DNA from 4 places in the Bradyrhizobium sp. WU425 genome. Region 1 is predicted to be linked to each of the others. Evidence: predicted binding sites of a transcription regulator. Region 1 holds the regulator's gene; each other region holds the start of a gene.
The links. Region 1 encodes LexA, which represses DNA repair genes until DNA is damaged. Its sites were predicted from a motif close to TGTTCNNNNTGTGTTCNG; they were not measured.
Positions count from the first base shown of each region.

Region 1 (3,503 bases):
ATGATTTCCCTCGACGAGGCCTACCATCGCGTGCTCGCGCGTGACGTCGTGGCGCGGCGCACGCAGCCGCCGCAGGCGATGTCGGCGATGGACGGCTACGCGGTGCGCGCGGCCGATGCCGCGACGATCGATTCGGAGCTCACCGTCATCGGCGAAGTCGCAGCGGGCCGACCGTTCGAGGGGACGGTCGGAGCCGGCGAGGCCGTGCGGATCTTCACCGGCGGCGTCGTTCCCTTTGGCGCGGACGCCGTCGTGATCCAGGAGGACACGGTCGCCGCCGGCAAGCGGATCACGATCAAGGAAGCCGCAATCGCCGGCCGGCACATCCGCCCCGCCGGCGTCGATTTCCGCGAGGGCGACGTGCTCCTGCGCAAGGGAAGCCGTTTGACCGAGCGAGACCTCGCGCTCGCCGCCGGGATGAATCATCCGCACCTTGCCGTTGTCAGGCGTCCGAAAGTCGCGATTCTCGCCACCGGCGACGAGCTGGTGATGCCGGGCACCACGCCCGGCCACGGCCAGATCGTCTATTCCAACGGCTACGCCCTGCACGCGCTCGCCCGCAGCGAGGGCGCCGAGACCATCGACCTCGGTATTGCCGCCGACACGCTGGAGGCGACCACCGCCGGCATCCGCCGCGCCCGCGAGAGCGGCGCCGACGTCCTGATCACGACCGGCGGCGCATCGGTCGGCGACCACGATCTGGTCCAGCAGGCACTGCGGGACGAAGGCATCGCGATGGCGTTCTGGAAGATCGCGATGCGGCCAGGCAAGCCAATGATGCACGGGCGACTCGGCGCAATGGGTGTGATCGGCCTGCCGGGCAATCCCGTATCGTCCTACGTGTGCGCTTTCCTGTTCATGGTGCCGCTGATTCGCGCCCTGTCGGGCCGTTCAGTGATTCACCATCGCCGTGAACGCGCCGTGCTCGGCCGCGACGTCGGCGCCAACGACCAGCGCGAGGACTATCTGCGCGCGCATCTTGAGGAGCGTGACGATGGCACACGCGTCGTTGTTCCCGTCAATCATCAGGACTCTTCGCTGCTTGCGAATCTCGCTGCAGCACAGGTACTTCTCGTCCGCGCACCATTCGCGCCGAAGGCCGAAGCCGGCACGGCTTGCGAAGTGTTGCGGCTCCCCGTCTGAGCGCCCCCGCAACGCGCGTTCCGCGCACTTTGCTCTGTTCACGGTAAATTAAGCAGTTGCGGAACATGTATCGAACATATAGTGTCTGTTCATGATTTGTTTCGAGCATGCAGCGGCTTATGGCCGAATTCAGCGTCTCGGAATCGGACGACATCAACCGGGGGACTTTGGTCGAGATGTTAACGCGCAAACAATACGAGCTTCTGCGGTTCATCAGTGAACGTCTGAAGGAAAGCGGCGTGCCGCCCTCCTTCGACGAGATGAAGGATGCGCTCGATCTGCGCTCGAAGTCGGGCATCCATCGCCTGATCACGGCGCTCGAGGAGCGTGGCTTCATCCGACGCCTGCCCAACCGCGCCCGTGCGATTGAAGTCATCAAGCTGCCGGAGCTCCAGGCAGCCGCTGGCAGCCGCCGCGGCTTCACGCCGAGCGTCATCGAGGGCAATCTCGGCAAGGTGCGTGCGAGCGCGAGCCTGCCCGCTGACGAGGGCGAACGTCCCGTCGCGGTGCCGGTGATGGGCCGCATCGCGGCCGGCACGCCGATCGAGGCGTTGCAGACCCGCAGCCATACTATCAGCGTACCGCCTGACATGCTCGGCTCGGGCGAGCATTACGCGCTGGAAGTGCGCGGCGACTCGATGGTCGAAGCCGGCATTCTCGACGGCGACATGGCCCTGATCCAGCGCAACGAGAGCGCCGATACCGGCGACATCGTGGTGGCGCTGATCGACGACGAGGAAGCGACGCTGAAGCGCTTCCGCCGTCGCGGCGCCTCGATCGCGCTCGAGCCCGCCAACGCGGCCTATGAGGTCCGCATCCTGCCGCCCAACCGGGTGAAGATTCAGGGCAAGCTGATCGGGCTTTACCGGAAGTACTGATACCGGGAGTCTTTCTATCGGCAGTACTTCATATCGGAAGCACTTCATGCCGGAGGTGCTTGGCGCCTCGCGCGCTTCCGATCGGCATCGCCGGTCAGAGATTGGAGCGGATCATCGTCCGCTCCGGCTGGATAGCCTTTCTGGTTCTGCACAGACTATCCGGCCCCTCCTCCAACGCTGGCTCCTCGCCACGCCGACGAAGCAGCACCGCTTCAAGCAGCACCGCTTCGCGGCTCGGTTGTTCGAGGAAACAGCGACCAGCGGTCAAGTTCGGCCGTTGCAGCCAAGTTGGCAATGTTCGCGTACGCGCCTCCCGAATGCATCGCGGCGAGCTTTGTTCCTATTGAATTCGGGAAAGATAATGTGATCGCGGCTTGCGGAAGCCAGCCGCAGATTTGCCCACAACCAAGCAGAGCGTTCGTGCTTCCACTCTGATAGAGGCCTGCGCCTCGATAAGAGACGCGGGTTGCTATCCCAGCATGAGGAGCACCCGATGTGTGACTACAGCCTACATGCCGTCGCGTCGCGCCCCGCCGAAGTCGGCGAGACGATCGTCACGACAAGCTTCCGCGGCACCTCGACGCGCGGCTTCGCCTCTGCAGCCGATCCGTCTGTTGCCGTCTGCCTGCTGCCGGGGACGGAGCTCGCCTTCGCCGACGACGTCCGCTACGACAATCGCTGGATCTGGACGCGCACCATCAATTCCCGCGTGGGCAAGTTCGGCAAGATCGATCCGCACGTTCCCGACCGCCATCATGATGCGATCGAATTCCCCGACGGCAAATACGTGCTGGTGACGCAGCTCGTCGAAGGCCAGCGCGCGACGGTGCTGCAACTGCCGGTGACTCAGTCGGTCACCGAGCGCGAGCACAAGGCGCAGATCACCGCCGACAGGCAGCCGACCGTCACGCACCTGCCGATCGGCTGACAGAGCCGCCCTCCGGCTACGAAGTCGGAGGTCAGGATTGAATCGCCATCGCCGGCCGTGGCCGGCGAGATGGTGTGGTTTGCACCCCGCGAATCCGAACGGACGCACCGAACCACTGCGTTGCTCCGCACCATCAGATCAATCGTCGGCTTGCAGATCGGTGTCCGCCGGCGTTGCGTCCTTGATGCGAGGCGCGGTCGACTTTGGCGCGAGGCTGCCGTCGAAATCACCCTCGCCGGCGCCGGCCGGCAACCAGGGGCGGCTCGTGCCTCTCGCCCTCACTGCCTGAACCACAAAACCGTCACCACGCTGCGTCAGCGCCAGCGCGCTCTGGCTGGCGAGCCGCTGCCGATCGACCACCATCGCCGCGCAATCGGGCGGCGCGGGACGTGTCGTCACCACCAGGGCGGCCCGACTGCAATCGTCTGCGAGAGCGTCGACGCGCAGTGCCAGCGCGACCAGCCTCCCGTCGGCCAGTGGCGTCACGCAGCCGGATTCGTCGCAGGACACGCCATCGGCAAGCGAGGCTCTGCCCGCATCGCGCGGATCGGCGT
Region 1 is NZ_CP088089.1:4,083,127-4,086,629, reverse strand. Features, by position in the region: gene BcanWU425_RS19835 (molybdopterin molybdotransferase MoeA) at 1-1,143, shown strand, start outside; gene lexA (transcriptional repressor LexA) at 1,320-2,021, shown strand; gene BcanWU425_RS19825 (hypothetical protein) at 2,515-2,949, shown strand; gene BcanWU425_RS19820 (ComEC/Rec2 family competence protein) at 3,088-3,503, opposite strand, start outside.

Region 2 (3,503 bases), 3.4 Mb from region 1:
CCGAAAAGTCCGGTGGAGTTCCGGACGCCAATGGGCCCGGACGCATTGCTTGGCGCGGTATTTGGCTTAAGTAACAACCGTTCGCGCCCCGATTGGATTATTTCGTGCTCACAACGCCTCATCTTGCGCCCTGCCTGCGCTCAGCGGAGCGGCGCGCAAGGAATCCGCGCGTAAGCCATCCGCGCGCTGCCGGCCGCTGGGTCATGGCGGCCCTTGGCGGGCTGGTGTTGGCGTGGGCGGCGGAGCCCGCGGCGGCGCAGGGCAAGCTCGAGGCGCAATATGAGGCGACGCTGGCGGGCATTCCCGTCGGCAAGGGCGCCTGGAACATCGACATCCAGGATGATGTGTTCGCGGCCGCGGCCTCCGGCGGCACCTCGGGGCTTCTAAAATCGTTCGCGGGCGGGTCGGGCACCGGTGCCTCGCAGGGCCGCGTGGTCAACGGCGCGCTGGTCGCGACCGGCTACCAGGCCTCCACCACCACCTCGAAGAAGACTGAAGAGATCCGCATCACGCTCGACAAGGGCAATGTGAAGGATTTTGCCATCGTGCCGGAGCCGCCGGTCGATCCCGACCGCATCGTCGTCACCGATGCGCATCGCCGCGGCGTCTGGGACCCGATGACGGCCTCGCTGGTGCGCGTATCCGGCAGCGGCGAGGTGCTGTCGGCGGACGCCTGCCACGGCAGCGCCGCCGTGTTCGACGGCCGCATGCGCTATGAGCTCAAGCTCGATTTCAAGCGCATGGAGAACGTCAAGGCGGAGAAGGGCTATCACGGCCAGGTCGTGGTCTGCTCGCTGTATTTCGTGCCCATCGCCGGCTACATCCCCGACCGTCCGGTGATCAAATATCTCGCCGCCCAGCGCAACATCGAGGTCGCGTTCGCGCCGATCGCCGGCACGCGCATCCTGGTCCCGTTCTGGCTGAAAGTGCCGACCCCGCTCGGGCCGGCCATGCTGGAAGCAACCTCCTTCATCACCAGCGCCCAGCCGCCCAAGGTCGCGAAGACGCAGTAGGGCTGCCGTCCCTGCGCTGATCCCCCTTTTTGGTGAAAATAAATGCGAGCGATTTCAACGACATGCCTACTGTGCATGGGGTTGTTTTCGCGCTTTTTGTTTGGGCGGGTCGGGCGGAGGAATCCATTTGACTCCTCCCCGATTCTGATTCGACTCCGCGCCGTCCCCAGCTTTAACGAATCCGCCATCGAAACGTCGCTTGTGCGGCGGGCCAAAACTCCATCTAGTGCGAACCCAATAAGCCTCCCGCGACATCTTGCGTGAACGGAACAGGACTCAAGGGGGAGTCAGCGATTCGGCCGCGATTCGTTCTCAACTCGTTCCGAAGCTTAAAGCCAACGGGAAAAGCGTCGCAAAGTGAGACAGTTGCGCGGGATCTGGGAAGGGGCGCCGCATTCTCCGCCGTCATGCCCCGGCTTGACCGGGGCATCCAGTACGCCGCGCCCTCTCGGTTTGATCTGCGCCGCCTCTGGAATACTGGATCGCCCGGTCGAGCCGGGCGATGACACCAGCGTGTGAGCCGGCCCTTCGCGCCCCCGCCCCAAAACAGCACTGACATTCGCCCCAATCGCCATTACCTAATCCCCCAGATGCCTTTTTCCTCCTCCCCCTTCGCTTCCGAGCGGCTTCCCGGCGCCGGCGTCACTGCGGTGCTTGGGCCCACCAACACCGGCAAGACCCATCTCGCCATCGAGCGGATGCTCGCGCATCCCTCCGGCATGATCGGGCTGCCGCTGCGCCTGCTCGCGCGCGAGGTCTACAACAAGATCGCAGCAAGGGTCGGCCCCGACGCCGTCGCGCTCGTGACCGGCGAGGAGAAGATCAAGCCGAAAGCGCCGCGCTATTGGGTCTCGACCGTCGAGGCGATGCCGCGGGATCTCGACGTCTCGTTCCTTGCCGTCGACGAGGTGCAGATCGCGTCTGATCTCGAACGCGGCCACGTCTTCACCGATCGCATCCTCAATCGCCGCGGCCGCGACGAGACGCTGCTGCTCGGCGCTGCGACCATGCGCCCGATCATCGAGCGGCTGCTGCCGGGCGTCTCCATGATCACGCGGCCGCGTTTGTCGCAGCTGGAATTCGCCGGCGATCGCAAGATCACGCGGCAGCCGCGCCGCACCGCCATCGTCGCCTTCTCGGCCGACGAGGTCTACGCCATCGCCGAGCTGATCCGCCGCCAGCATGGCGGCGCCGCCGTGGTGCTGGGTTCGCTGTCGCCGCGCACCCGCAACGCGCAGGTCGCGATGTTCCAGAACGGCGAGGTCGATTACCTCGTCGCCACCGACGCCGTCGGCATGGGCCTCAATCTCGACGTCGACCACGTCGCCTTTGCCTCCGACCGCAAGTACGACGGCTACCAGTTCCGTCGCCTGACGCCGTCCGAATTCGCCCAGATCGCCGGCCGCGCCGGCCGCGCCACCCGCAACGGCACCTTCGGCACCACCGGCCGCTGCGCGCCGTTCGAGCCCGAGCTCGTCAATGCGCTGCAGAACCACACCTTCGATCCCGTGAAGGTTTTGCAATGGCGCAATTCGAAGCTGGATTTTGCGTCCCTCGGCGCGCTCCAGGTGTCGCTGAACCTGGCCCCCGGCCACGACGCGCTGACGCGTGCGCCGATCGCCGAGGACATGCGCGTGCTCGACCACGCCGCGCGCGACGCCGAAGTGCGCGATGTCGCGCATGGCAAGGATGCGGTGGAACGGCTGTGGGAGGCCTGCCAGGTCCCGGATTATCGAAAGCTGTCGCCGGCCGCCCATGCCGAGCTGGTGACGACGCTGTACGGCTTCCTGATGCGGAAGGGATGCATCCCCGACGCCTGGTTCAGGACCCAGATCGACCAGGCCGACCGCGTTGACGGCGATATCGACACGCTGTCGGCCCGGATCGCGCAGATTCGCACCTGGACCTTCGTCGCCAACCGCCCCGACTGGCTGAAAGACCCCGAACGCTGGCAGGGGATCGCCCGCGAGGTCGAAAATAAATTATCGGATGCGCTCCATGAACGCTTGACTGAGCGTTTCGTTGATCGCCGGACCAGTGTATTGATGCGCCGCCTGCGGGAGAACACGAGCTTGAATACGGAAATCGGCAAGACCGGCGAAGTCATCGTCGAAGGCCATGTCATCGGCCGCCTCGATGGCTTCACCTTTGCACCGGATGCGGCGGAAGCCGGCTCCGATGCGAAAGCGTTGCAGGCTGCAGCGCAGGCCGTGCTCGCCGGCGAGATCAACGCGCGCGCCGAAAAACTGGGCAATGCGCCGGACGAGCAGTTCGTGCTGACCTCGGAAGGCATCATCCGCTGGACCGGCGACGCCGTGGCGCGGCTGTCTGCCGCAGAGGAAGCGCTGCATCCGCGCATCCGCATCATCTCCGACGAACGCCTCACGGGCGCCCCCCGCGACAAGGTGCAGGCGCGGCTTGAGCTCTGGCTCAAGACGCATATCGAAAAGCTGCTCGGGCCGCTGTTCGAGCTCAGCAAGGCCGAGGACG
Region 2 is NZ_CP088089.1:665,418-668,920, forward strand. Features, by position in the region: gene BcanWU425_RS03075 (DUF3108 domain-containing protein) at 204-1,013, shown strand; gene BcanWU425_RS03080 (helicase-related protein) at 1,604-3,503, shown strand, end outside.
Region 2: the regulator LexA is predicted to act here: its motif matches at 1,321-1,338, upstream of BcanWU425_RS03080 (helicase-related protein).

Region 3 (3,503 bases), 410 kb from region 1:
GAAACCCCGTTTGGTGAAAGCCGCCCCTGGTCATGTCAGGGGCGGTTTTTCACGTTCATGACCAGCCGATACGTGCCCATGCGATCTTCCGAAGCTGTGATCCTCCGAAGGTGCAGTCCTACAAAAATAGCCGGAGGCTCGAAGCATGCAGGGCGATGGCTGGTAGAACGCTCCGGCTGTTGTATGGTCGAACGTTTCTTGTGAGGGGCTGATGAAGATTGCCATTGTTGTCGCCGGCTTGATCGTTGTTGTTGCCGCCGTTCTCGTGGCGGTACAGCCCGGCTTTCTAAAGCCTGCGTCTATGGCACTCGTGAAGAAGTCGACATCCTCGGCTTTTCGCCAGGGATGACATTCGACGAAACCAACAAGCTCGTCACGCAACGTCGCTACCGCTGCCGTCAGATTCGCGATTCCTACGTCCTGGAGTGCGCAGTCGACGGCGCCAAGGTCACGATCTTTGCCGACGACGTTGACCCTGGGAATCCTGATCCCAAACATCCCATCTGGCGCGTCATTGCGGAGTTGAACAATCCGGGTCCCCAAGACGCTGCCGTCAAATCGATCTCCGACCAGTTCAACGCCCAGCCAACCAGGGACGCCCGGGACGGATGGATATGGACTGTCGGCCGTGGGCTCAAGCTGAGCTACGACGGCGCCGCCTTGAAGCTGGTGGACGAGGCTGAGGAAATCAGGCGTGGCAAGCAGGAAGCAAAGCGCTAGGGAGCGCGACGCCGGGTGCCCTTCAGTGACGAAACCGGTTGACGGCCAACAGCGGCAGCCATGATCCCAGCACCATGCAGATCGCAATGGCTGCGACTAGGACGTATTTCAGGGGATGTTGCGAGGACGCGAGCGAACCTTCGAGGTGAAGGTATGGCAGCATCGCCTCCACGGCCATCCCGATCAGGGCAACCGCAACCAGCCCGCCAACCGCCGAAGCGAACAGGTTGACGATCCATCCGATCGCGCCGCGCTCGTTCGACCAAGCCTCGTAGATCGCGACAGCCAGCATCACGAGCACAAAGACCAGCATGAAGCTCATCGAGCCGCCGACGCTCGCCTTCGACCCGAAGATTTCTACCAGCAGCATGGCCGCCACCGCGAGCAGTGTGATCGCCTTCACGACTTTCCTCTTTGGTGTCTCAGCACATAGGCCGCGAAGCCAATTCCGATGCCGAGCAGGCTTTGCAGCATGGCGGTTGGTCGCGCCGGGCTTCGCCGGGGTTCAACAAATTGCACTGGGAGAACTGCAGGACCGCCGCGCAGTGACGACCGAAGGCCGGGGACCGATCTATGCAGCTTGCCTATTGGAAAGCCGCTCGAACGCCGTGATGGCCCGGTTGGCCAGCATGAGGCGTCTGTGCTCGCCCTTGCGGACCATCCCTTCGACGGCGGCCGAGAGAAAGCGGCTGGTGAACGGCGCGTCGCTGACTTGTCCGGTGCGCTCCAGATAATCCCAGGCGATCTGCACGGAATGTTCGATGAGATGGGACAGGTTCTCGCTCATGCAGAACCTACGCTTGGCGGGAGCGCTTGTTCCGCGCTGGCCAGTAGGTCGGTTCTTCATGGCAGATCTCGAGACGTTCAATTTCCGCACGTTTTCGACTGACGAACAAATGAGGAACGACAAGCGCGCGCCGACGTTAGGTGGAAAAGGAGAGATCGCGATGGCTGACAAGACAGCTGACAACACCGGGGACAACACACAAAAGGATCCGAAGGATTGGGTTTCCGGCGACGACCCGATGACCGGCGCCCAGGAATCCTACCTCAAGACCCTCGCCGAGCAGGCGCACAAGCCCCTCCCCAAGAAGGATCTGACCAAGGCAGAGGCGTCAGAGCTGATCGACACGATGCGGCAAAAGGCCGGGCTCGAGAAGTAGACAGCGGGCATGTACGCCCCGCCCCTGCGAGACGGAAGAACATGACTCACCGATGATCAGAAGTGTCGCGGGAAGGTTGCAGGCGTTCGGCCAACGCTGCATTCACAAACGTTGAGCGCGCTGCATTTCGTCGGGCACAGACAGCGTCGATTGAGCGCACGATCCCGCAATGTCGATTCCACAACTTCAATGCCGGGATTGCGGCCTGTCGCTTTGCGAGCCGGGCACTCATCCTGCTTTGCCTTGCTTCACGTCATGTACGATGTCACCGATGGTGCTTCCCACGACAATCGCGGCAACAACAGGCCAACCGGCGGCTACCATAAGGATGGCCCCGTAGCGCATGTCTTCGCCGGGCCGTTTATAACTGTCTCGGCCCGAGAACAGGAGCACCGCGATCAGGCAGCCAACTGCGTATCGTCTAAACCATTTCACGACGAGAGACCTTCGTTTACGGGCATTCGTCGCCTCGAACTCCGTCGTGGTTCATGATGTCGGCCGTCCGGCCGCTCGCCGGCAGGCGAAATTTCAGACGATCATGCAAGGCGCGTCAGGCGCCTTGCATGACCTGCTGCCGCTCATTTTCTTGAGCGCGCTGAGCATCGGCTCCGCGCCGAGCTCAGTTCTGTCACTTCGGCAGATCGCGGATTGCCAGCTTGATGACTGTAAGGACAACGAAAGCGGGCGCCCCGTAAACGATGGCGTTCACGGCCCAAGTGATGGCGACGCCCAAGAAAACGGAACTGCCGACAGCTCCCCAGAAAAGGTAAGCTGCGGATATACCCGGCATCTCCCATGCCATCACAGGGGTGGAGTAGTCGGTTAGCTGCTCCATGACGAGCAGCACCGTCGAGACGAGGGCCCCGATTGCCAGTGCGACGGTGAGAACGGATTTCATTGTCTTCAAAGGCCCAACAGCGCCATCACGATCGGAATCATAAAAAAGGCTGCCAGGCCGAGGAGGCCTCCTACGGCAATCTTCACCCAACGCCGTTGAATTTTCGGCTCGAGCCATGTCGCCAGTTTGACCCAGAGCGCATACGCCCATCCGGCAACAATCGAGCGGATAAGTGCAAACAGAAGCTCGCCTAGAATATTGGCCAAAGCGGTTAGTCGCGTCAGTTCCGCGGGGAGTTCATCTGCCAACGGCTAAACAACCCCGTGTCCCCCGTGAGTGAGGTGGCCCAGTTCTGCGATTTGCGTCACGTTCTGAGGACCCGGTTAGCGCTGTGGGGCTTCGTGAAGGGCTCGTTTTCTAGCGCTTGAGCAATGCCATCGCCATTCACGGCGCGCTCGGCGTGGCATCGTGACTGCTGACATCAGGGTGGCAGCAGCGGTGTGCGACGAGCCCCGCGATGCCGCTCAACTCTGCGGTCAACCAAAGGACATGCCATGAAGTTCGCCTCCACTCGCCTGATCGCTACTGACATCAAAATCATGGTTTCGTTCTACGAAATGGTGACCGGATGTTCCGCCGAATGGCTCGCGCCGGTGTTCGCCAAGATCGTGACGCCGGGCGCCAACCTCGCAATCGGCGCAGCCGAGACGGTCGCGCTCTGGAAAGAAAACAGTGCCGAGCCCGGCGCCAACCGCACTGCCGTGATCGAGTTTCAGGTTGAA
Region 3 is NZ_CP088089.1:4,489,599-4,493,101, forward strand. Features, by position in the region: partial or broken gene BcanWU425_RS21775 (hypothetical protein) at 212-720, shown strand; gene BcanWU425_RS21780 (hypothetical protein) at 743-1,123, opposite strand; gene BcanWU425_RS21785 (hypothetical protein) at 1,292-1,507, opposite strand; gene BcanWU425_RS21790 (DUF3072 domain-containing protein) at 1,668-1,883, shown strand; gene BcanWU425_RS21795 (hypothetical protein) at 2,512-2,781, opposite strand; gene BcanWU425_RS21800 (hypothetical protein) at 2,787-3,029, opposite strand; gene BcanWU425_RS21805 (VOC family protein) at 3,276-3,503, shown strand, end outside.
Region 3: the regulator LexA is predicted to act here: its motif matches at 1,609-1,626, upstream of BcanWU425_RS21790 (DUF3072 domain-containing protein).

Region 4 (3,503 bases), 2.1 Mb from region 1:
CGACCTCCCAGGGATGGCCGTCAGGATCGGCGAAATAGCCGGAATAGCCGCCGTAGTCGGTCTCATGTGCTGCCTTCAGCAACGCGGCTCCCTTGCTGACGGCGAAGACCAGCACCGCATCCACCTCCTCACGCGCGCGGCAATTCCAGGCGAGCGTCATGCCGCGGAACGTCGATGGCCTCGGATGATCAGGCAATTTGGCGTCGACCGCGAGTTGATCCCAGGGAAACAACGCGAGCACCGGACCGCCGGTGTCATAGAACGCAACGGTCTCGCCGGTTACCTTGAGCCGGCGCGAGAAACCGAGCGCGTCGTAAAAGGCAATGCTGGCGCGGATGTCGTTCACGCCCAGCGTGATGACGGTCAGCCGCGGGATAGGAGCTGGCGGTTCCTTACTCATAGACGCCTCTCTCACTTCGTCCCTCAGAACAGGCTGAGCTGATCGCCGTTCCGCTTCGGCTTGGCAAAATGATCCGTCGTCAGCTTGGCGCGCCGTTTGTTCAGCCCGAGCCTGTCGCAAGCGATCTCGAAGCGGCGGCCGATGGTCCAGGCCATCGGGCCGGTGCCCTTCATGCGCTCGCCCCATTTCGCATCGTAGTCACGGCCGCCGCGCATGTCGCGGATCAGCGTGAAGACGTGGCGATACCGGTCCGGATAGTTCGCCATCAGCCATTCCCGAAAGAGATCGCGCACCTCGAGCGGCAACCGCAGCAACACGTAGGAGGCCTCCTTGACGCCGGCATGGGCGGCGGCATCCAGGATGCGCTCGATCTCGGAATCGTTCAGCGCGGGGATCACGGGCGCGACCATGACGGTGGTCGGAATGCCAGCCTCGGAAAGCTGCTTCAGTGCCTCCAGCCGCTTCGGCGGCGTGGACGCCCGCGGCTCCATGGTGCGCGCTAGTTTCGGATCGAGCGAGGTCACGGAGATCCCGACCTTGGCGAGGTTGCGTTTGGCCATTCGCGCGAGAATGTCGATGTCGCGCACGACCAGCGCCGACTTGGTGACGATCCCGACGGGATGGCCGGCGCGCTCCAGCACCTCCAGAATGCCGCGCATGATTTTGCGCTCGCGCTCGATCGGCTGATAGGGATCGGTGTTGGTGCCGATCGCGATCATCCGCGGCTCGTAGCCCGGCGCCGCAAGCTCCTTCTCGAGCAACGCCGGCGCCTCGGGCTTCACGAACAGCTTCGACTCAAAGTCGAGCCCCGGCGACAGGCCAAGATAGGCATGCGTCGGCCGCGCGAAGCAATAGACGCAGCCGTGCTCGCAACCGCGGTAGGGATTGATCGAACGATCGAAGCCGATGTCGGGAGATTCGTTGCGGGTGATCACCTTGCGCGAGGTGTCGATCCCGACCGTGGTCTTGAACGGGGGCAGTTCTTCAAGGCTCTGCCAGCCATCGTCGAATGCGACGCGCGCCTCGGCCTCAAACCGGCCGCTGGCGTTGGACTGCGCGCCCCGGCCTCGCCTGCGCTGGCGGTCGATGGCGACCGCCAGCTCAGGGAAGTCAGAAGGCGCACCCGCCGGCTCGGAGGGCGCCGTGACCGGCGGGTGCTTGAGAGCATGAGAGGATGCTGGACTCATGAAGCCAAGATAGCATGTCAAAGGAACAAATCAAGAACACAAACAAAAAACGTGAAAACAACCCCATGCACAGTCGAGCTGCCCAAATTTCGGGCGGGGGTTTTTGACTTCACGCAACACCAGCGTGACCACGATTCCGTTTGATCACGGGAGGGATCGATCGTCGCGGAACATGGTTGATGACGATCGTTGGGTGAAGGTCGGCAAGAACATGACAAATCAACAACAATTGGCCGCAGCGAGCAGCAACCTCGATCTGCTCGACCGCTATTGGCGCGCCGCGAACTATCTCTCCGTTGGGCAAATCTATCTCCTCGACAATCCGCTGCTGCGCGAGCCCTTACGGCCCGAGCACATCAAGCCGCGTTTGCTCGGCCATTGGGGCACGACGCCCGGTTTGAACTTCATTTATGCCCATCTCAACCGCGTCATCCGCGCGCTGGACCTGAACGTGATCTATGTCTGCGGTCCCGGGCACGGCGGCCCCGGCATGGTCGCCAACACCTATCTCGAAGGCAGCTACAGCGAGCTCTATCCCGATATCGCGCGCGATACCGCGGGGTTGCGCAAGCTGTTCAGGCAATTCTCCTTCCCCGGCGGCATCCCGAGTCACGCGGCGCCGGAAACGCCGGGCTCGATCCACGAAGGCGGTGAGCTCGGTTACGCGCTGGTGCATGCCTATGGCGCGGCCTTCGACAATCCCGACCTGATCGTCGCCTGTGTCGTCGGTGACGGCGAGGCCGAGACCGGCCCGCTCGCCGCGTCCTGGCACTCCAACAAATTCCTCAATCCTGCGCATGACGGCGCGGTGCTGCCGATCCTGCATCTCAACGGTTACAAGATTGCCAATCCGACCGTGCTCGGCCGGATGCGCGACGACGAGATCCGCGATCTCTTCCGCGGGCTCGGCCACGAGCCGCTGTTCGTCGAGGGCGACGATCCCAAATTGATGCACCGGGCCATGGCAGACGCGCTCGACGTCGCGCTCGTCAGCATCCGGTCGATCCAGCAGCACGCCCGCGACGGCCGCAAGAGCGTCGAACGTCCGCGCTGGCCGATGATCGTGCTGCGCAGCCCGAAGGGCTGGACCGGCCCCAAGGAAGTCGACGGCAAGAAGGTGGAGGGCTTTTGGCGGGCGCATCAGGTGCCCGTCGCGAACTGTCGCGAGAACCCAGCGCATCTGAAGATTCTCGAAGACTGGATGCGCAGCTACGAGCCGGAAAAGCTGTTCGACGCGAACGGCGCGCTCATTGCCGAGCTCCAGGCGCTCGCGCCCGAAGGCAATCGCCGCATGGGCGCCAATCCGCACGCCAATGGCGGCCTTCTGAAGAAGGAGCTGAAGCTGCCGGACTTCCGCAGTTTCGCCGTCGAAGTAGCGCAGCCGGGCGGCGTCGTGGCGGAGGCAACCCGCGAGCTCGGGAAATTCCTGCGCGACGTCATCCGCCTCAACACCGAGGCCCGCAACTTCCGCATCATGGGCCCGGACGAGACTGCGTCGAACCGGCTCGATGCGGTGTTCGAGGCCACCGAACGCGTCTGGATGGAGCCGACAAAACCTTACGACGTGCATCTCGCCCAGGACGGACGCGTGATGGAAGTCCTGAGCGAGCATCTCTGCCAGGGCTGGTTAGAGGGTTACCTGCTCACGGGCCGGCACGGCTTCTTCTCCTGCTACGAGGCGTTCATCCACATCGTGGATTCCATGTTCAACCAGCACGCCAAATGGCTGAAGGTGACCCGGCATCTGCCGTGGCGGCGACCGATCGCCTCGCTCAACTATCTGCTCACCTCGCATGTCTGGCGTCAGGACCACAACGGCTTCAGCCATCAGGATCCCGGTTTCGTCGATCTCGTCGCCAACAAGAAGGCCGACATCGTCCGCATCTACTTCCCGCCGGATGCCAACACGCTGCTGT
Region 4 is NZ_CP088089.1:6,170,951-6,174,453, forward strand. Features, by position in the region: gene BcanWU425_RS29885 (VOC family protein) at 1-400, opposite strand, end outside; gene BcanWU425_RS29890 (PA0069 family radical SAM protein) at 424-1,587, opposite strand; gene BcanWU425_RS29895 (phosphoketolase family protein) at 1,799-3,503, shown strand, end outside.
Region 4: the regulator LexA is predicted to act here: its motif matches at 1,609-1,626, upstream of BcanWU425_RS29890 (PA0069 family radical SAM protein).